Regions from separate parts of the Psychrobacillus sp. FSL K6-4615 genome, predicted to be linked through region 1. Evidence: riboswitches for the same ligand, from Rfam matches in the RefSeq annotation. Region 1 holds a riboswitch; each other region holds the start of a gene.
What was found. A riboswitch is a leader RNA that binds a small molecule or an ion and turns the genes downstream of it on or off. The one in region 1 is predicted to bind cobalamin.
Positions count from the first base shown of each region.

Region 2: linked by a shared signal. The riboswitch ahead of MKX53_RS18310 (hypothetical protein) and the one ahead of MKX53_RS02890 (ABC transporter substrate-binding protein) in region 1 are both predicted to bind cobalamin.
Region 3: linked by a shared signal. The riboswitch ahead of MKX53_RS01070 (ribonucleoside-diphosphate reductase subunit alpha) and the one ahead of MKX53_RS02890 (ABC transporter substrate-binding protein) in region 1 are both predicted to bind cobalamin.
Region 4: linked by a shared signal. The riboswitch ahead of MKX53_RS16840 (hypothetical protein) and the one ahead of MKX53_RS02890 (ABC transporter substrate-binding protein) in region 1 are both predicted to bind cobalamin.

Region 1 covers NZ_JBBOYQ010000001.1:587,185-592,320, forward strand. Annotated here, with positions in the region: gene argS (arginine--tRNA ligase) at 1-790, shown strand, start outside; cobalamin riboswitch at 1,280-1,420, shown strand; gene MKX53_RS02890 (ABC transporter substrate-binding protein) at 1,543-2,496, shown strand; gene MKX53_RS02895 (FecCD family ABC transporter permease) at 2,501-3,484, shown strand; gene MKX53_RS02900 (adenosylcobinamide amidohydrolase) at 3,489-4,961, shown strand; gene cbiB (adenosylcobinamide-phosphate synthase CbiB) at 4,961-5,136, shown strand, end outside.
Region 2 covers NZ_JBBOYQ010000001.1:3,611,964-3,617,099, reverse strand. Annotated here, with positions in the region: gene MKX53_RS18325 (class I SAM-dependent methyltransferase) at 1-426, shown strand, start outside; gene MKX53_RS18320 (translation factor GTPase family protein) at 605-2,530, opposite strand; gene MKX53_RS18315 (hypothetical protein) at 2,629-2,805, shown strand; gene MKX53_RS18310 (hypothetical protein) at 2,846-3,073, opposite strand; cobalamin riboswitch at 3,294-3,482, opposite strand; gene MKX53_RS18305 (serine hydrolase) at 3,659-4,459, shown strand; gene MKX53_RS18300 (FAD-binding dehydrogenase) at 4,536-5,136, opposite strand, start outside.
Region 3 covers NZ_JBBOYQ010000001.1:204,110-209,245, reverse strand. Annotated here, with positions in the region: gene MKX53_RS01070 (ribonucleoside-diphosphate reductase subunit alpha) at 1-2,201, opposite strand, end outside; cobalamin riboswitch at 2,394-2,571, opposite strand; gene MKX53_RS01065 (general stress protein) at 2,748-3,185, opposite strand; gene MKX53_RS01060 (undecaprenyl-diphosphate phosphatase) at 3,475-4,302, opposite strand; gene MKX53_RS01055 (DedA family protein) at 4,312-4,914, opposite strand; gene MKX53_RS01050 (metallophosphoesterase) at 4,914-5,136, opposite strand, start outside.
Region 4 covers NZ_JBBOYQ010000001.1:3,363,080-3,368,215, forward strand. Annotated here, with positions in the region: gene MKX53_RS16820 (DUF2339 domain-containing protein) at 1-132, opposite strand, end outside; gene MKX53_RS16825 (NUDIX hydrolase) at 288-677, shown strand; gene MKX53_RS16830 (AraC family transcriptional regulator) at 753-1,616, shown strand; gene MKX53_RS16835 (ABC transporter substrate-binding protein) at 1,727-2,671, opposite strand; gene MKX53_RS16840 (hypothetical protein) at 2,676-3,215, opposite strand; cobalamin riboswitch at 3,385-3,572, opposite strand; gene MKX53_RS16845 (VanZ family protein) at 3,666-4,136, shown strand; gene MKX53_RS16850 (nucleotide pyrophosphohydrolase) at 4,200-4,502, opposite strand; gene MKX53_RS16855 (class I SAM-dependent methyltransferase) at 4,504-5,136, opposite strand, start outside.

The sequences.
Region 1 (5,136 bases):
GTTCCGTTCGACGACATTTGGAGATGATAAGGATCGCGTGCTTATTAAAGGTGATGGTTCTTTCACTTATTTATTACCAGATATTGCGTACCATGAAGATAAGTTAGTTCGTGGGTTCGATCAACTGATTAATATTTGGGGAGCAGACCACCATGGTTACATTCCACGTATGAAAGCAGCCATTGAAGCACTTGGATATGAGCGTGAAAAACTAGAAGTATCGATTATTCAAATGGTTCAATTATATAAAGACGGCGAAAAAATGAAAATGAGTAAACGTACTGGTAAAGCTGTTACCATGCGTGAGCTTGTAGAAGAAGTAGGACTGGATGCAGTACGTTATTTCTTCGGTATGCGTTCAGGTGACTCACATATGGATTTCGATTTAGACTTAGCTGTTTCTCAATCCAATGAAAACCCAGTATTCTACGCTCAATATGCACACGCACGTATTTGTTCGATTTTACGATCAGCAGAAACGCAAGGAATGAAAGTATCGACTGATTCACTTGAGTTGTTGCAAAGTGAAAAAGAAGTAGACTTACTTAAAAAAATTGGTGACTTCCCACAAATAGTTGCAGATGCTGCAAAACTTCGTGCACCTCACCGTATTGCAATCTATATCCAAGAACTAGCAACGACTTTCCATAGCTTCTATAACGCAGACAAAGTATTAAATGCGGATAATCTTCCTCAAACAGAAGCTCGTCTGGCACTAGTAACTGCTGCGAGAGAAACAATTGCAAATGCCTTACGTTTACTAGGTGTATCTGCTCCAGAACAAATGTAAATAGCAAACCCTCGACTTCGGTCGAGGGTTTTTATAATTCTGCTTCGAATAAAGAGAGTAAATTTGGAGAAAATATCCTCATAGCCTCCAACAGCAAATAAACAGGGCACGACGGCAAGTAGTATTTCCAACTTGAGCGCCAGTAAAATTCAGCTGAGAGTGAGTAAACAACAATCGAACGTAAGTAACCACTTATTAAGAGAGAGATGAGCATCTTTACGAGAGTAATCGAAGCCTACACGAGAGTGAATCTGTCCTATACGAGATTGACCCGTCTATACGAGAGAGCCTATGATCGATGCGAGAGAGATTTCAAGCTTTACGAGAGCGACCCGTCTATACGAGAGCGAACTCCGTCTATACGAGAGCAACGCAGTCATGTAAGAGAGAGTCTCCCACTATCCACCAGTAAAAAGGTCAGACAACGCTTTCCTCAAAACGAAGTCGACAGGTATATAAAATAAGGTATAATGAAGGCAAAGCAATATGAATAATTTAATGCATAGAGGTGCTCTCGCAATGGATTGCTGGAGTTAAAAGGGAAGCTGGTTAAAGTCCAGCACGGTCCCGCCACTGTAAGTGATAGAACATATCGCGAGTCAGAAAACCTGCCTAAATGCTTTGCACCCGTTACCTACGAGGATAGGTTTGGTGTAAATCTGGCTCGTTGTGACTTCGTGCAGGTTTATACCTATTTATCTCTCATCATAGGATGGGAGATTTTTTATTGTCTAAATTAGGAGGAATGTAAAATGAAAAAAAGATGGTTAATCGCCGTAATGGCGGTGTTTTTATTAGTTGGATGCGCACAGGAAGAAACGAAAAATGTAGAAAGTACTGAGGCGGAGCAGGCGGCTAGTGAAAATATAGAATTCCCAATGACATTGACGGATGCCGTTGGAGAAGAAGTTACGTTAGAGGCAGCCCCGGAGAAAATCATCTCCATGATTCCTAGTAATACAGAGATTTTATTTGCACTTGGATTGAATGAGGAAATTATAGGGGTAAACGATTTTGAAAGCTATCCAGAAGAGGCACTAGAGAAAGAAAAAATCGGTGGCATGGAGTTCAATGTGGAAAAAATCCTTTCGTTAGATCCGGACATTGTGTTTGCACATGAATCGATTGTAGGAATGGCGGAAGCTGGACTGCAACAACTGCGTGATTCGAATGTTTTGGTGTATGTGGTGAGTGACGCTAAGGATTTTGATGAAACATATACAACTATTGAAGAAATGGGTCGAGCTACTGGGAAACTTAAAGAAGCCCAAAAAATTGTAGAAGACATGAAAGTAAAAGTAGAAGATATCCAACAAAAAGTACAAAAAGTAGAATCGAAGAAAACTGTATTTGTTGAAACTTCTGATGTTCCAGAAATTTATACAACAGGGAATGGAACGTTCATGCAAGAGATATTAAATATGTTGAATGCAACAAATATTATGGATGATCAAGAAGGTTGGGTAAAAATTGATCCCGAAGAAATTGTAAGTCGTAACCCAGATGTAATGCTTATCACATACGATTACGTAGAAGGTATTGTAGAACAAGTGAAACAACGTGATGGATTTGATACAGTTACTGCTATTCAAAATGATGCAGTAATACAAGTAAATGAAGACACGACGAGCAGACAAGGTCCACGTCTAGTGGAAGGATTAGAAGAAGTTGCGAAAGCAATCTATCCGGAGGCTTTTAGTGAGTAAATCAATGATCGGTTACATCATGTCCATTTCTGTGCTTTTGTTAGCAATTTGGCTTGGTGTATCGGTCGGTTCTGTGAAGGTGCCGATCCAAACGTTATGGGATACGGGGGCCGATGCGATAGCGACCAATATCGTTTGGAAGATTCGTATGCCGCGAGTGGTACTAGCTGGTTTAGTAGGTGCATCTTTGGCGATTGCTGGTGCTGCATTTCAAAGTTTGCTTAAAAACCCGCTTGCTGACCCCTATACATTAGGAGTGTCGTCCGGTGCCTCGGTCGGTGCTGTGGCTACGCTCTTTTTCGGGATTTCCATACCGTTTTTAGGGATATTTACATTACCTGTCTTTAGTATGGTTGGTGCGTTAGTGACAATGCTATTAGTTATTTCATTCGCCAAGCTAGTAGATCGTGGGATGAAAATGGAGACGATTATTTTAACAGGAATTATTTTTAGTTCCTTTTTGGGATCTGTAATTTCGTTAATGATTGCTTTAACTGGTGAAGAGTTGCGTCAAATTATTGGATGGTTGCTCGGCAGTGTGTCGATGCGAGGTTGGAGCTTTGTGCAGATGGCCTTACCTTTTGTTATTATCGGAACGTTGTTATTGTGGATAAACAGAAGAGAGCTTAATGCCATGCTGTTTGGGGAAGAACGTGCCAAGCATTTAGGAGTAGATGTGAAAAAGCGCAAAATGATGATACTTATTGGTGGATCTATGCTAACTGGTACGGCCGTTTCTGTGTCAGGAACGATTGGCTTTGTAGGACTAGTTGTGCCACATATGACTAGGCTTTTATTTGGCTCGGATAATCGTCATGTATTACCGTTGAGCTTTATAAACGGGGCTTCTCTTTTAATCATTTGTGATCTGGTATCTCGTACGATTATTTCACCGACTGAGTTACCAATTGGTGTTATTACAGCATTTATCGGAGCACCTGTGTTTGCATTTATATTCTTTAAACAACGTAAAAAAGGAGGCGTTTAACACCATGCTAGAGATAAAAAATGTTTCAGGTGGTTACGACCAAAAGCTAGTTGTCCAAAACGTCTCCTTTCAAGTGAAAAAGGGAGAAATGCTAGGCATATTAGGACCGAACGGAAGTGGTAAATCTACCTTACTAAAATTGATAAGTGGCATTTTACCAATGAAATCAGGAGAAGTCCTTATTGAAGATAAAACACTTCAATCCTTTGCTTCTAAAGAGCTCGCAAAAAAAATGGCAGTACTTCCACAATTACATAGTCAGGCTTTTTCTCATACGGTTCGAGATACCGTATCACTCGGACGTTACCCCCACCAAAGTGGTTGGTTTTCTAGTTGGTCTAACGAGGATGAAGCGGCGGTTCAAGCTGCGATGAAGCTAACGGCCATCCAAAGATATGAGCATCAGCTGTTGGAACTGCTGTCAGGAGGGGAACAACAACGAGTATTTGTAGCTCAGGCTCTTGCACAGCAAGCACCTATACTCCTGCTGGATGAACCTACCAATCATCTAGATATTGCCCATCAAAAACAGTTACTCGATACTATAAAAACACAAACGATAGAAAATGAAATTACGGTTATTAGTATTTTTCATGATATAAATCTTGCCTCTTTATACTGTGATCGCCTCTTACTGATGGATCAGGGGCAGATAAAAGTAATTGGGGAACCACAGGAAGTAGTAAAGAAAAGACTAGTGGAAGCAGTTTATGAAGCACGAGTAAGTACTACTTCACATCCGGAGCGTCCAAAACCTCAAGTGACCATTTTGCCAGACGTAATGGAACGTTATAAGGAGCGGATTATCACCGCTGAAAACTTCAAAGTAACGGAAGATTATGTCCTTTTTCAAGCAGAAATACAATTGAAGACATGGTCTTCTGCGGTCATTAATGCAGGGAGTGGCTGGTATAAAAACTTCGTCAATAGAAGAGTAGATGCTAGTTATGCTTGTGATAATGTGCAAGAAGAAATGCTCGTCTACTTGGCGAACAACGGATTTTCTGAAGCTGATACAGTAGGAATGATGACTGCGGTAAGGACAACGGATGCCGTCATCAAAGAGTATAAAACACCTTTTGGTAACATTATCATTATGGTGACTGCGGGAGTAGGGAATGCCGTGGACGTTTCTAGAGCATATGAAGTAGAGATGCTTCCAGCAATAGGAACGATTAATACATGGGTAATAGTAAATGGGGAACTTTCGGACGAAGCTTTTATACAATCTGTTATTACAGCCACCGAAGCGAAAACAAAAGCTCTGGCATTTGAGCAAGTGAAGGATCCGCGAACGGGAACGATTGCCACTGGAACATCAACGGATAGTGTGTTAATAGCAGCAACACAAAAAGGGACGCATATTCCATATGCAGGACCAATTACTGAAATAGGCAAGAAAATTGGACTTGGTGTGTATGAATGCACTGTGGAAGCTATTCAAGTTTACAAAAAAGCAAAAGGTTGGGAATCATAATGGGTCCGCATATTATAGCTATAGCAATTGGTTTAATACTAGACCGAATAATTGGAGATCCACCAAGTTGGCCACATCCCGTAAAGATTATCGGAAAGCTCATCACGAAACTGACAGGCTGGTTGAATAAAGGAAGAGCTCGCAAAGCAAAAGGAGTTTTACTCGTTATTATAGT
Region 2 (5,136 bases), 3.0 Mb from region 1:
GGGAGGTTCCCATTTTACGTTTATCACCATTTGCATGCTTCAGCGGTTGGGGTAGAAATGAATGGCCAACTCTATCAGGAGGCAATGGAGAACTTAGCTAAATATATGGAGCGTGCTAAAAGTTCAAGAGCTTCGATTCAGTTTGAACATATATTTGCAGAAGGGTATGACATAGAAAAGGAAGATAATCGATTTTACTTTTTTAATCCGTTTTCTTTGCAAATTTTTCAAAAAGTTATAGATAATATCCTACGTTCAGTTGAAGACCATGCCCGCTCTGTGGATGTCATTCTCTACTATCCAACCTCAGAATATAGTCACTTTCTCGAAATTCAAACAGTATTCGAATTATGGAGGGAGATTCGCCTTCCTGGTTTGTATGAAGAAAATAATAATGAACGGTTTTTAGTTTTCCGATTAGATTAAAATAAAACACTCCGCTTATAGTGGAGTGTTTTTGTATCTTCAAACCATTGTTTCAGTTTCTCGTTATCTGCTAGTATGCCCCATACTGTTTCTACCTATCTTCGAACTGTTTTTTTGTATCGTGCAGTATAATTCCTATTTTCTTTTTGTAGTTATCATGAATTATTCCTTCTTAAGATTATAGGCAATGCATAGCTGCTTCCGCCTCATGCCAGTAGACAGGATATCCTTTTCCTTTAGCGCAGAAAATAGATGTAGATGTATACTCAGGGTCTGCTTCTTTGTTATAACCAAGTGTATCAATTATCTCCTCAGTATTATGACAGCGATCGTAACCTCCATAAACTAAGCTAAGAGTTCCCTTGCCATGGGTAAAAGAAGCGAATGTCGTACTGTAATTCATAAAGGTCGCTACGGGTACTCTTCCTTTTATGAAAACATTATCTCCACTATTTTCTGGAGGTTCAAAGGTTCCTGCTGCTTGTTGGATATCTGAGAGTATTCGACCGATTAAGTCCATATTTACTTTAATTGTAAAATCATAAAATGGCTCTAAAAGTATATTTTCCGCTTTTTCCAGTCCTTGCCTAAGTGCACGGTAGGTTGCTTCTCGAAAGTCTCCACCGTGTGTATGTTCATTATGTCCGCGTCCTGTGAGTAAAGTAATTTTCACATCAGTTAAGGTGGAGCCTGTTAGTAAACCGTGATGATCTCTTTCGAAAAGGTGATGCTTCACTAAGTTTTGATTGCCTGTTGATAGATCATTCGCATGACATATATTTGCAAAGGTAATTCCACTATTTCTTGCAGCAGACTCGATTAGTAAATGCACTTCTGCATAGTGTCTTAAAGGTTCAAAATGACCATATCCATGCACGGAGTTACCAATAGTTTCTTTGTATAGAATTTTAGGCTCTCCAAAAGATACGTGGAAACCAAAACGCTCCAAAACAATTTGTTCGAGTACTTCTAGTTGAATAACGCCCATTACATGGACGTGTATTTCTTGAAAGTACTCATCCCAAAAAATACGTAAAGAAGGGTCTTCTGCATCTAATAATTTAAAGCAACGTAATACTTCCTTTACATGTACAGAAGCATCAAAGAGTACTTTAGATTTTAACGTTGGAATCATATCAAATTTAGTTTTCTGGGCGAATACACCGAGCCCATCCCCAATGGAGGCATTTGTTAAGCCAGTAACAGCTACTAGTTCACCTGCTATAGCCTGATCTGTAGTTTTAAATTTATTGCCGCTATATTGGCGGATTTGCGTTATTTTTTCAGTTTGTTCATTGTAAGTCACACTGTCGCGTACTTTCAATGTCCCATTCACTAACTTCAAATAGGTAACACGATTCCCACTTTCATCGTGTCTTATCTTATACACCTGTGCTGCAAATACATCGTCTGATTTATAGGAAGTAGTGGTTAACGAATCTAGTTTTTCTAGAAATTCGACAATACCTATATCTTTCAATGCTGAACCACTAGCACAAGGAAAGATTTTGTTTTCTTTCACCATTTGTTTAAGCGTTTGTGTCCATAAGTCTTTATCGAATCCACTGTCCATATAAGTTTCTAAGAGAACTTCATCTCGCTCTGCAAGAAATTCAATTAGCTCTTCGTCAAAAGATGTCGTTATATCACACACATTTTCTGATAAGGTGGAGCGAATTTCAGCAAGAACGCTTGTTGGATCCGTGCCTTCATAATCGGTTTTATTAATAAAGAAAAAGGTAGGGACATGGTGTTTTCGCAGTAATTGCCAAACAGTTTCCGTATGTCCTTCAATGCCGTCTACAGCACTAATAATAATGATGGCATAGTCCATCACTTGGATAGCACGTTCCATTTCTGGAGAAAAATCGACGTGTCCCGGAGTATCGATAATATAGTAGGTAGAATTGTTGTAGGTAAAGATTCCTTGATCGGCAAATATAGTAATTCCTCTATTTTTCTCTATAGTATGACTATCAAGAAACGAGTCTTGGTGGTCCACTCGTCCTCTATGTCTAATGGTATTTGTATGGTAAAGCAGTTGCTCTGAAAAAGTAGTTTTTCCAGCATCTACATGTGCAAGAATTCCAATAGTTTTGTGCATGTACTCACCTCTGAACTTAATTATAGCAAATTAGGGCGAAAACACCTGTATCAGTGCTATACTAGATAGACTAACAACGTAGAAAGAAGGTACAATTCATGCAATATTCGAAATCGAAAATGGAAGAACTAGTGAAATATAGCCCAGAGTTAAGCAAACGTTTAAAAGAGGTTATGAAGGAGCATGATTTAGAGAAAAGCTTTGCTTTAAAAGCTCTTTATCACTCTGAAGTAAAAGACGGCGGTAAATTTCAAAGAGACTATCAAGACCTATAAAAAAGTGAACCGATTCAAAATCGGTTCGCTTTTTTTTTATTTAATCTTCTTTCATTCCTGAAATCTCACCTTTAATTTGTTTATATGCTTTTTGTAAATTGAGTACATATTTAGTTTTGTCTTGTTCGTGTATTTCTGAGATAGTATCAATTTCTTTTCCAAAGGCTTCAAATATCAAATCCAGTGAAATGGATGAGCTTCCAATATTATTAGTCATTAATACATTTTTAAATCTATTTATATAATCTTCTTTCGTGCCGATAGTCATTTCAACATTCCTTTCTTCAACATAAAAAAGCATCCTCTTTTAAAAGAAGATGCTAGTTGGATATGATTGGTTGTTGTCGAGACGTTTGAAACGTAACAAAATACACACCGAAAAGAGTCAATATCTCCAGTGTTTTCATTGCGCTTTTTCGTACGACAGCAATTTCAAGCATTTGCTTGTTCATAGCTGCACTTAACACCCCCTATCCGCGTAGGTTTTTGGTGTGTACTTGAAATAGGCAGGTCTCCTGGCTCATGTTCATCGCTTTTCTATCCTTCCCATAATGACATACAGTGGATATAGTAGAATTGCTCCCATTTACAGTTGCGGGACAGCGTCGGTTTTTCACCGACTTCCCTTTTAAGTTCATTTACTTTTGTAAACGAACACCTAAGTCTACACATTATTCAATTGTTCTTTTACTATAACATAAAAAATTTAATATTCAGTTGATAGAAAGTTAAAACCGAGCTTTATTGTAAATCTATAAATCTATTTGCTTTTTATAGTTTATAATTAATGTAATATTCAAACAATTGTTAGTCTATAATAAAATAAATAGATTTTCTATAGGGGGGAAGAATTGTGGAAGAGCTTGTGAGCAAGGTACAAAAACTCGTAGAACAGTCAAAAGGCACTTGGGGAATCGTCTTAGAGGACTTAAATTCAGGGGAGAAATGGGAACATAATGAACAGGAGCTTTTTTATGCGGCAAGTGTCATTAAGGTACCAATCATGGCCTCAGTTTATAGAGCAGTGGACCGAGGAGACTTGTCTTTAATGGACTTAATCATCCTCAATGAAAAAGAGTATGTGGGAGGTTCTGGTGTATTGCAACATTTTACTCCAGGATTATCTCTTCCCCTTCAAGACATCATAATGCTGATGATTATTCAAAGTGATAATACGGCAACTAATCTACTAATCGACCTTGTAGGAGTTGACGATATCCAAAATTCTATGAAGGAAGCAGGAATGATATATAGTACTTTTTATAACAAGCTCATGTTGAGTAAGTCTAATCCCAAAGGTGCTAATCGGATAGCAGCAGTGGATATAGCTATACTTTTACATAAGATGGCTATGGGAGATTTAGTGAGTGGTAAAGCAAGCCGTCAAATGGTAGAAGTGATGAAGAAACAACAGGTACGTGATTGTTTACCTGAAAGGTTACCGTCTCCATACTCTAATTTTGATTATGGGATGACGCCATGGGAGTTAGCCAATAAGACTGGATGGATTCCTGGAACACGTCACGACGCTGGAATCTTTTACGTAGGGAACCGAAAGTTAATTGCAACGGTTTTATCAAAGGATGAAGATGATTTACTTTCGAAACGTATTCTTGCTCAAATTGGAGAAGAAATATACAAATACTTACGGTAAATTGGTTAAAGACGACATGGATATACAACGCATGTCGTCCGTAACTATTTCAGATTAGGAAACTTCAGTAATCGAGTTAAGTTTGATTTAGGCTACGAACCAAGGCCCTGCCTGCTTCTCTTCCTGTAAAGATACACCCACCTAAAAATGTCCCTTCTAAAGAGCGATACCCATGAACTCCTCCTCCACCAAAGCCAGTTACTTCACCGGCTGCATAAAGCCCAGGGACGGCAAGTCCTTTATCATTTAGTACACGGCCGTCGAGATCAGTTTGCAATCCACCAAGTGTTTTCCTAGTCACAATATTTAACCGAACAGCAATTAAAGGACCGTTTTTAGGATCTAATAATTTATGGGGAGATGCTACACGTATTAATTTATCACCTATATAGTTTCGAGCTCCTCGAAGAGCCGTTATTTGAAGATCTTTTGTAAATTTATTATCCATTTCACGGTCTCTAGCTAGTAGTTGGTTCTCAATATGTTCTAAGTTTAAGAGATTATCGCCAGTAATTTTATTCATCCCATCTACTAGGTCGGATAAATTGTTAGATACTATGAAATCTTCTCCATTTTCCATGAAGGCCTTCACTGGAGCAGTGGGTCCTGGTAAAATTCGCTTCAAAACCTGTTTGATACTTTTCCCCGTTAAATCTGGATTTTGCTCAGATCCTGAA
Region 3 (5,136 bases), 380 kb from region 1:
ACTAATTCAACTGAAGTGGAACGCACATAATAAGTTGTTTTCAACCCGCTATTCCATGCATCTAGATGTAAATCTAATAATTCTTTTGCTTTGATTGTGTTTTGCACATATAGGTTTAATGAAACTCCTTGGTCGATATGACGCCCGCGTGCAGCGTTTTGTTTAAGCGTCCAATGCTGATCGATGAAATACGCTGATTTGTAATACCATGTAGTCTCAGAATTCAAATCTGGTACAGTGACCGGAATTTTATAATCCTTCTTCTCTTCCGAGTATGACTTCTGGAATATAGGATCTATGCTTGCAGTACTTCCAGCTATGATCGATGTTGAAGAGTTCGGAGCAACTGCCATTAAATATCCGTTCCGTATCCCACTTTCCCCTACAATATCCCGTAATTCATTCCAATCTTTACTATCGTATTGACGATTTTCAAAATAGACGCCGGTTTGCCAATCTGACCCTTCAAATAATGGATATGCCCCTTTTTCCTTCGCAAGCTCCGCAGAAGCTTTAATCGTTAAGTATGCAATTTTTTCGTATAGTGTATCCGCAAGCTCTACTGCTTCATCCGATTCCCAACGAATACTCTTTAGTGCAAGTAAATGATGCCATCCAAATGTCCCAAGCCCAATCCCTCTGTACCTAGAATTTGTACGTTCCGCCTGAGGAACTGGAATCATATTAAGATCAATCACATTGTCGAGCATCCGAACCTGAATTTTTATAAGCTTTTCTAATACATCTGCCGGAACTGCATTCCCTAAGTTTATAGACGACAGATTACATACGACAAAATCCCCTGGTTTACGACGAGTGACAATGATATCGTCTTCAATTTGAATCGACTCAAATGTAGTTGCACTTTGGTTTTGGAAAATTTCCGTACAAAGATTACTACTATAAATCATCCCTGCATGCTTGTTAGGGTTGCTGCGATTGACTTCATCGCGGTAAAACATAAACGGTACTCCTGTCTCTAGCTGAGAACGCATAATTCGCTTCATCAAGTCGATAGCGGGAACAGTTTCACGAGACAAGCGATGATCGCTAACGCATTCCTCGTACTTTTGGCGGAATGATCCATCGCCACGTTTTTCATCATAATAATCTTCTAGCGAGTAGCCTTTAAGCTGACGAACTTCATGCGGGTCAAATAAATGCCATTCCTCTCTAGCATCGACTTTTTCCATGAATAAATCGGGCAAACATACACCAGTAAAAATATCGTGCGCTCGTAGTCTTTCATCACCGTTATTTAAACGTAAATCTAAAAATGTAAATATATCTTTATGCCAAACATCTAAATACACAGCTACTGCCCCTTGGCGTTGCCCAAGCTGATCAACACTTACTGCTGTATTATTAAGTTGTTTAATCCAAGGAAGCACACCACTAGAAGCACCAACAAAACCTCTAATAGAAGATCCACGGCTACGCACTTTGCCCATATACACACCAATACCCCCACCGAATTTGGATAGGGTTGCAACGTCCGTATTGCTATCGTAGATTCCTTGAAGGCTATCGTCTACCGTATCGATAAAGCAGCTAGAGAGCTGTCCATGAGGCTTACCTGCATTAGATAGTGTTGGTGTTGCTACTGTCATATATAGGTTGCTCATCGCCCAATAGGATTCTTTTACTTTCTCTAAACGATTTTCTTGCTCATCCTTCATCAGTGTCATTGCAATAATAAGCCAACGTTCCTGAGGCAGTTCGACTATTGTTTTATCAAAGTCCTTCGCTACATATCGATCTAATAGTGTTTTTAGACCGATATAAGTAAATAAGTAGTCTCTTTCCTGTACGAGGATTTCAGATAGCTGCTCTAGTTCTTGTAGTGAGTATGCTTGTTTAAGACGTTTATCGTAAATACCTTTATCACTTAACAGTTGAACATTACTAGCAAACTTTGTGTACACTGCATCCACAGTTGTGTTTCTTCTCTCAGCTACTTGTTCATACACCTGCGCTAAATGAACTCTTGCTGCTACAAAGGTCCAGTACGTTTCTTGTTCATCTAGAAAACTTAATGCTTCTAGTGACATTGACTTCGACCAAGCAGCTATTGTACCTTCCGGGTGTTTTTGCATCCATCTTTCATGTGTTTTTATAAGAGGAGTAATTTTTTCCTCCCCAAATTCTTTTGTTAGATTATGTAGGACTTCTTGTTTCGTTGTGTTTGAGATGATTGTCATTTAAATTCCTCCTATTTTTTAACGAATACAGTTATGTGGCACTTCCCTCCAAACCACAAAACAAAAAAAGCGATGACACAGCCATCTTCGGCTGAGACATCGCTCAAGATTAAAAGTGTAGGATACAACAAGACATATCAATCATTCGAGATAGAGGCCTTCGCTCCCACCTCTCAACCCCCGAAGAAAGTGTTGCTTACCGATGAAAAGGCAGGTCTACTGGCTCGTGTTTCATCCTTCTGTTGTCCTTCCCACGATCACTCGCAGTGGCTATTCAACAGTCGTCCACACTTACAGTTGCGGGGACAGCTTCGGCATTTTACCGAATTCCCTTTTAAACCATAAAGGTACCTTTTCATCGTTAACATACTATATATTGTGTTTAGTTCATTTATATAATCTAACATATTGTGTTTAACTGAGCAACTCCTAATTCAAGCTGTCAATTTTCTAGGAGAACTAATACATCAAGTGATTCAGCTACTTTTAGCTAAAATCACTTGATATTATTTTTGCAAACATTACTTTCGACCATTCAATCCACCCTCACTCTTTAGGGTGAAGAAATACCAGGATTTTACCATCCTGCGCTTCATTCGAATAGAGTTCAGCTTCATCATCTGGAACTCCAATTTCCATAAGAGCATGTTTTAATCCTCCAGAACCAGAGTTGGCTCCTACTACTGCTCCGCCAATTGTTGTAATAATTGGACCTGCAGCCAACATAGCACCAAACCCTGGGATTAATATAGTGGATAAACCTGCTATCACCCCTGCTATTCCAATTGCTCCTCCAGTTACAGCTCCAACAATTGCTCCATCCTTTGTGGAGGGTTTTAATTCCTGTGTGATTTCAGATGTTTCATTTATATTTTTAGCAATAACTGAAATTTCTTCGGTTGTATAGCCCTTCGCTTTTAAATCTTCCACAACTTCAGCCGCTTGTTGTTCATTTTCGTATACGCCAACAATATGATTCTTCATTAAAAATTACCTCCTGATTGCTTTTCCTATGTATTCTTTACCCGTTCTTTAGTTCTTCTAGACACCTTCAAACTTCAATCTTTATATAATTTAAGTGAGCCTGTTCACAATCTTTCATTTCAACATAAATATCCAGTAGTAGGACAATCATTATCCAATATTCGTGCTTTTCTTATTTCACTAAGTAGTCCATATCAAATCCACTCAAAAAAAGCACTGCCAGAGGCAATGCTTTTTCCCTATTGTTTTGTCCCACTCACGAACTACTTAATAAAATTCGCCAACTTATTTAAAGAAATACGATAACTGCAAGAACCACTGCTAAAATAATGCGATAAATTGCGAACGGCATTAATTTAACGCGTGAGATTAATTTCAAGAAGAACTTAATAGAAATAAGTGCAAAAACAAATGCACTAATAAATCCTACTATATAAAAACTCAAGTGGTTCATATCAATATCTTCCCAGTTTTTCAATACAGATATCAAACTTGCTCCAGCCATAATCGGAACAGCCATGATGAATGTGAAGTCTGCTGCTGTTTTATGATTCATCCCGAATAATACACCACCAGAAATGGTAGCACCTGAACGTGAGAACCCCGGCCATAACGAAAGACATTGTACTAAACCTACTTTGAAAGCTTGTGCATATGTAATTTGATCTAGACTTACGATAGAAGGATTTTTCGGTCCAAATTTATCAGCAATAATCATTAAAATAGAACCTGCTATAAGACTAAATATTACGGTTTCTACACCAAATAAATTCTTATCGATAAAATCTTCTAATAGAACTCCCAATACTCCCGCTGGAATAATCCCAACAATAACATGAAGCAAGTTGAACTGTTTACTCGATTCTTCTGTATCAATTTTATACAAGCCGACTAAACTGAATAATCGCTTCCACATCACTACTACTACCGCTAAAATAGAACCCAATTGAACAACAATTTTAAATGTATTAGCAGAATATTTCCCTAAAAAATCTTCCGTCTTCAACCACATATCATCGACAATAATCATATGTCCCGTAGACGATACAGGTGCAAACTCTGTCATTCCTTCTACAAATCCAAGTATAAGTGCTTTTAATAACTCTAAAATTTCCATAAAATCTCCTTAATCTCGTTTTTTAAAGTACCAAATCAGAAATGCAATACCACAAATAGCTATAATGGTATATACAATATTGGAGTAAATATCCATATATCCAACAATTTCATCCCAGTTATCTCCAACCGCCGCTCCTACCGAGACTAATACTGTATTCCATATTAACGTTCCAAGTGTCGTAAATAGAAGAAATAATCCAAACTTCATATTCGACATCCCTGCAGGAATTGAAATAAGGCTTCTCACCAGTGGTATTAATCTTCCGAAAAAGACTGCCCAGACTCCATATTTATCAAACCATGCGTCGGCTTTATGAATATCCTTAATCGTTAATCGTAGGAACTTACCATACTTCCCAATAACTTTCTCCAACCGCTCCACATCTAAAAGTAACCCGATACCATACAAGATAGTCGCACCAATGACTGAACCTGCCGTGGAAGCAATAATAATACCAAGCTTCGTCATGCTAGTCATCGTTGTCATATATCCTCCCAAGGTTAAAATCACTTCAGAAGGAATTGGCGGGAAAATATTTTCTGCTAAAATTAATAAAAATACTCCTAGATAACCAAACTGATTCATCCAGTCTGTAATCCATGCTTCCATTATACTTCCACATCCTCTAACTTAATGTTTATTGACCATAGCTCTGATTGACTACCTAACCTTATAGGTGGTCCCCAAAAACCAAATCCAGAAGATACAATTGCATGTAAACTTCCCTTTTGCCTATACCCATAATCTAATTCAAAAATCCTTCTTGTAAATAAATGATTGGGCCACATTTGCCCAAGATGTGTATGACCGGACACATGAAAATCTACTTTT
Region 4 (5,136 bases), 2.8 Mb from region 1:
TTGTTCTTGTTGTTGAATGACAGGTCGATGAGGTGGTGAGGTAGATGGTTTAATATGTATTTGGTCTTCTAAAAATAGAATCCGTTTCTCTAACTCCTCTATTCTCTTTTCAAGAAGTTCGCTCTTCTCCATTCAATCCCTCCTTTTTGAATAATATGTTCTACTCATACTATTAGACAAACATTCAAAATATCCTTTAAACAAAAACCCACTCTTCTATACCTCTTCTTTGTCTTCTTTCATATATAATATAAAATAACTTAATCTTTATAGGATGGTGAGAAAAAATGAGAGATCGTGGAGCAACTATCATTATTGAAAACGGACGAGTAGCACTCATTAAGCGCACGAAACCTCATATGACTTATTATGTATTTCCTGGTGGGGGATTAGAAAAAGGTGAAACTCCAGAGCAAGCAGCGATCCGGGAAACATTTGAAGAAATTGGAGTACATGTAAGAATCCAGCGCCCCTTTAAAGTTATTGAACAAAGCGGCACTCAACATTTTTTCCTAGCAGATATAATTGGAGGGAAATTTGGACCAGGTATTGGAGAAGAATATACGGACCCTTCTCCTCATCGGGGTGGCTATGAACCAATATGGTTAGACGTTAAAGAGCTTTCCTCTTTAGATGTTCGTCCTAAAGAAATTATCGAGCTAATTACAGAAGAATAGGCAGTCCCATAAAAGCACAAAATGACAGGATTGCCTCTATGTATTCCACTAAGATACATATAAGGAGTGAAGTCAATGGGGTGGGTAGAGTCGATTCAACAGGTAATAAGCTATATAGAGGATCATTTACTAGAGGATTTATCTATGGAACAAATTGCTAAGGAAGCTAATTCTTCTGCTTTTCATTTTCAACGAACGTTTTCCATCTTAACGGATATGTCCCTAGGAGACTATATTCGAAGAAGACGACTAACTTTGGCTGCACAAGAACTGCTTAATACGGACAATAAAATAATTGACGTCTCCTACAAATACGGGTACGACACTCCTGAATCATTCACAAAAGCATTCCGTAAACAACACGGAATTACGCCTAGTGAAGCAAGAAAAAATATAGGGAAAATAAATTCCTATAACCGCTTGATCATTCAGGTAAATTTAAAGGGGGCAGAACCAATGAAGTATAAAATTGTCGAGAAGGAAAGCTTTCAAGCTGTTGGAGTGAAAAGAATATACAACTGTAAGAATGGAGAAAATACACAGGGTATTCCTTTGTTTTGGAATGATGTACATGCAGATGGAACAAATGATTTATTATTTCAATTAAACAACGGAGACATTGAGGGTGTACTCGGTGTTTGTGTTGCAGACGCAGCTTATCGAGAGAATAGCTTAATTGATTATTGGATTGCAACAGATTATGTAGGTGAAGTACCGGAAAACTTATCAGCTATTACAATCCCTGCTTCTAAATGGGTTGTATTTGAGGTGCACGGTCCGATGCCAGATGCTATGCAAAATACCTGGAAACAAATATATGCGGAGTGGTTCCCCTCTAATCCATATGAACCCGCAGGGACACCGGAGCTAGAAGTGTATTCCGATGATGATCCTTCCAGCGAAAATTGCTATTCAGAAATTTGGATACCGATTAAATAATAGGAACGATCTGCAGAGCACAAGTACTACTTGGTGAGTCATGTAGCAGTTTACTTTTTTCAATATAAAACCCAAAAAGCCTCATCCTAAATTAGGACGAGGCTTTAAGTTTATTGAAATAATTCTGGATACACTGTTTTAGCAATCAATTCCACTGCTTCACCAATACGAGGACCTGGTCGAGAAATAACGTCACCATCTACTAAAAAGACTGAATCGTTTTGTACGGCTTGTATTTTGTCCCACCCTGCACGAGATTTAATCTCTCCAGGTGCATCATCTAAATAATTTGCAGTTGTTAAAATAATTTCTGGGTTTTTGACCGTAACATCTTCCTCTGACACACTGATCCAACCTTCTTGATCGCTAAATACATTGTCGACCGATGCTGCTGCTAAAATTTCTTGTTGGAATGTTTTATTACCAGTTGTATAAATATCTGGAGATGGGCTAATTTCATAATATACCTTTTTTAATGGGGTAGCAGATTTAACTCTTTCTTGAACTCCTTGAATAGTATCCTGAATAGAAGAAATAACTTCTTGTCCTTTTTCTTCAATACCCATTACGGTAGCCAACTGCTCGATATCTCCGTATACATCTTCAAAAGAAGTTGCAGACTCAATTACAAAGACTTTTAATCCGGTATCTTCCAGAAGTTGCAGTGCTTCTTCTTGGCCAATTGTATACGCTATTACTACATCTGGGTTCAGTTCTGTAATTCTTTCCGCATTAAATGCAACTGAATCAGATACTCGCTCTATTTCGAGTGCTTCTGCAGGATATGTATCATAATCTGTTGCTCCTACAATTTTATCGCCTACACCTAAAGCAAAAAGAATCTCCGTATTGCTCGGTTGAAGAGAAACAATCGTTTCGGGTACTTCTTCGAATGTAATTTCATTTCCTACATCATCAGTTACTGTATATTCTTTTACTTCATCTACTACTTCCTCTTGTTTTTCCACAGTTGTCTTCTCTTCCGCAGAACACCCTACAAGCAAGAATGAAAATAGCAGCACCGACAACCAATTAAATAAATAATTTTTCTTCATAGTATTATTCCTCCAGTTGTTTCTTTTTTCTCATTGGATATGATTTACTGACAAATTGAATTTCTTCCACTCCATGATGTTTGTTCACATAAACTGCCATCGCAAACAACACATTTGCTAATAACTGTGCATAGTCAAACAAAATCTCAGGAATTTCTCTTTCTAACGAAACTTTATGAAGAGCTCTAACTGACTTTTTTGCTTCACTTCTACAAACATGTAATTCACAAGCTGCAGTCGTACCCTGTGGTAGTACAAATATATCTACTCTACCTTTTACTTCCTCTACATAGAAATCGTACATATCACTTAGAACTTGTAAATCGCCTTCTGTAATGGCTATCTTCCCTCGAACAGACCCGTTTAAATGGTAAGCCATTGGTGCCAAATACATCAGATCCTCGTAAATCTTTGGTATATCCTTTGTTAAAGAAGCTGCTAGTCCAATACGAGTAGTCAACGAATCTGTACGGATTTCAAAATCTACAGTAGAAGGTGTTTCACGCATAAATGGATAGCAAATATAGCGAATATCTTTTTTCATTACTTCTCCTCCTTTCCTTTTATTGGTGAATTTTCAAGCATATAATACTTTGTTAGTTAACAGCACAAAAAAAACGCCACCCAAATAAGGGCGGCGTGATACCTATTTAACGATAAAAAAACAGAAAAATAGAAACGTGCCGTACAATCCCTTAACTTCCGAAGAGTATCTATACGTTCAAGAAAAGGCTGGTCTCCTGGCTTATGCATCAATTTACTCTAAGAACCTTCCCATTGACTAGTCAACAGTGGCATTTTTCTTATTTCATCAGCATTTACAGTTGCGGAAACAGCTTCGGATTTTAACCGAATTCCCAAATTAAGCTAACAAGTTAGCACCTTTTCCCTACGAAAATTATTCACTTACAATTAGTTTACCATAGCCATCTCCCTAGCATGCACAATAATTTTCACGCATGTAAATTCACCAGTTTTGTGCTAATGTCAGTATATGAAAAAACTTATCCCGCTTTTAATATTACTTGTTATTGTATTTTTGGCATCAGGGCAGCCAGCTGAACAGCAATCTATGCAGGATGTCTTAAAAGCATGGCTTCCTAGCAAACCATTAGAATCTTTTCTTCGTATTTTTCAAGTTCCATACTGGGGCATTCTCGTTTCTGTGGAAGAGCGTGGCTACTATGCTTTTGTAGAATTTTTGATAAGAAAAGGTACCCATTTTGTTTATTTTGGAATCATTGCTTTAGCCATTTATATTGCGTTACCTCCATTTAAGTATCGTAAAATTACAACAGTTGTGATCACTATGCTTCTTGCTGTTGCCGATGAATTTCGACAATCTTTCACAAGTGGCCGTACAGCTTCTCTTCAAGATGTCTTGTTGGATACAACTGGGGCTATTACTGCGCTATTATTAATGTCATTTTTTCAATGGTTTCAACAAAAAAACGTTGACCGATAAAGAGTCAACGTTTTTCACTTGTAAGTACAGTGTTGATCGAAGGGATTTGTTAATATGCCTTTGTTAATCCACTTCAGGTAATGGATATTTCAAAGCATTTTTCTTCATTTTTTGCTGTGCAGCCTCTATTAAATCAATTCCGAGCACATCAGCAAATTGCAAAAGATAAATAAATACATCTGCTGCTTCGTCAGCAATTGCCTGCTTGTCTTTTTTTATCGCATCCTCTGCAGTAACCCATTGAAAATGCTCTAATAACTCACTTGCTTCTAATGATACTGAAATAGCAAGACTACGAGCATCGTGATTTCCTCCCCAACCTCGTTCGTCCCGGAATCTCTTTATTTCTTCTGTTAACTCTTTCATTTTATTCTCCTTTTCTTGCTGTGAATGCGTATGTGTTCAGTGATGTGTATTTGTTTTGACTTCTTGCTTCCTCTAATAGATGCATTTCTGATTGTATTAAAGCTTTATATTTGATAGGTAAATGGTCGGCAGCTTCTATTAATTCTTTATAATCTGTTAATGTATATTCTATTTCCCATTTGCCATCTTGCAGATGAGTAGAGTCGATAATTTTTTCCGTTGTAATTTCGAAACCAGCTTTTTCCGCAATTTGTTGAATGTCCTTAGGTGTAAATAACGTTCGAACATTAACTAAACTATTTTCTACAAAGCACTCATATTGAGCTTGGATGAGTACTGACAAGAAGTGTGGAAGCTGCTCATTAGTTTGAACTCTCGTGTCCCACTCGGCAAAGCATAATTCGTTTGTCCATTTTTTGATTTTCTTTAACATTCCCAGGAATTCTTCCGGTGATTTTAAGTACCAAGTACAATGAGACAGCACAATATAATCAAAAGATTTTTCAGGGAAATCCACTTCTTCTTGAAGGATATCCAATTCAAAATTTACCTTAATCCGATTTCCTAGGGGCGAGTTCTTCAAGAAGGCCATTGAATTACCTAAAGTAACTGGGCTACCATAGTCCGGTGAAGC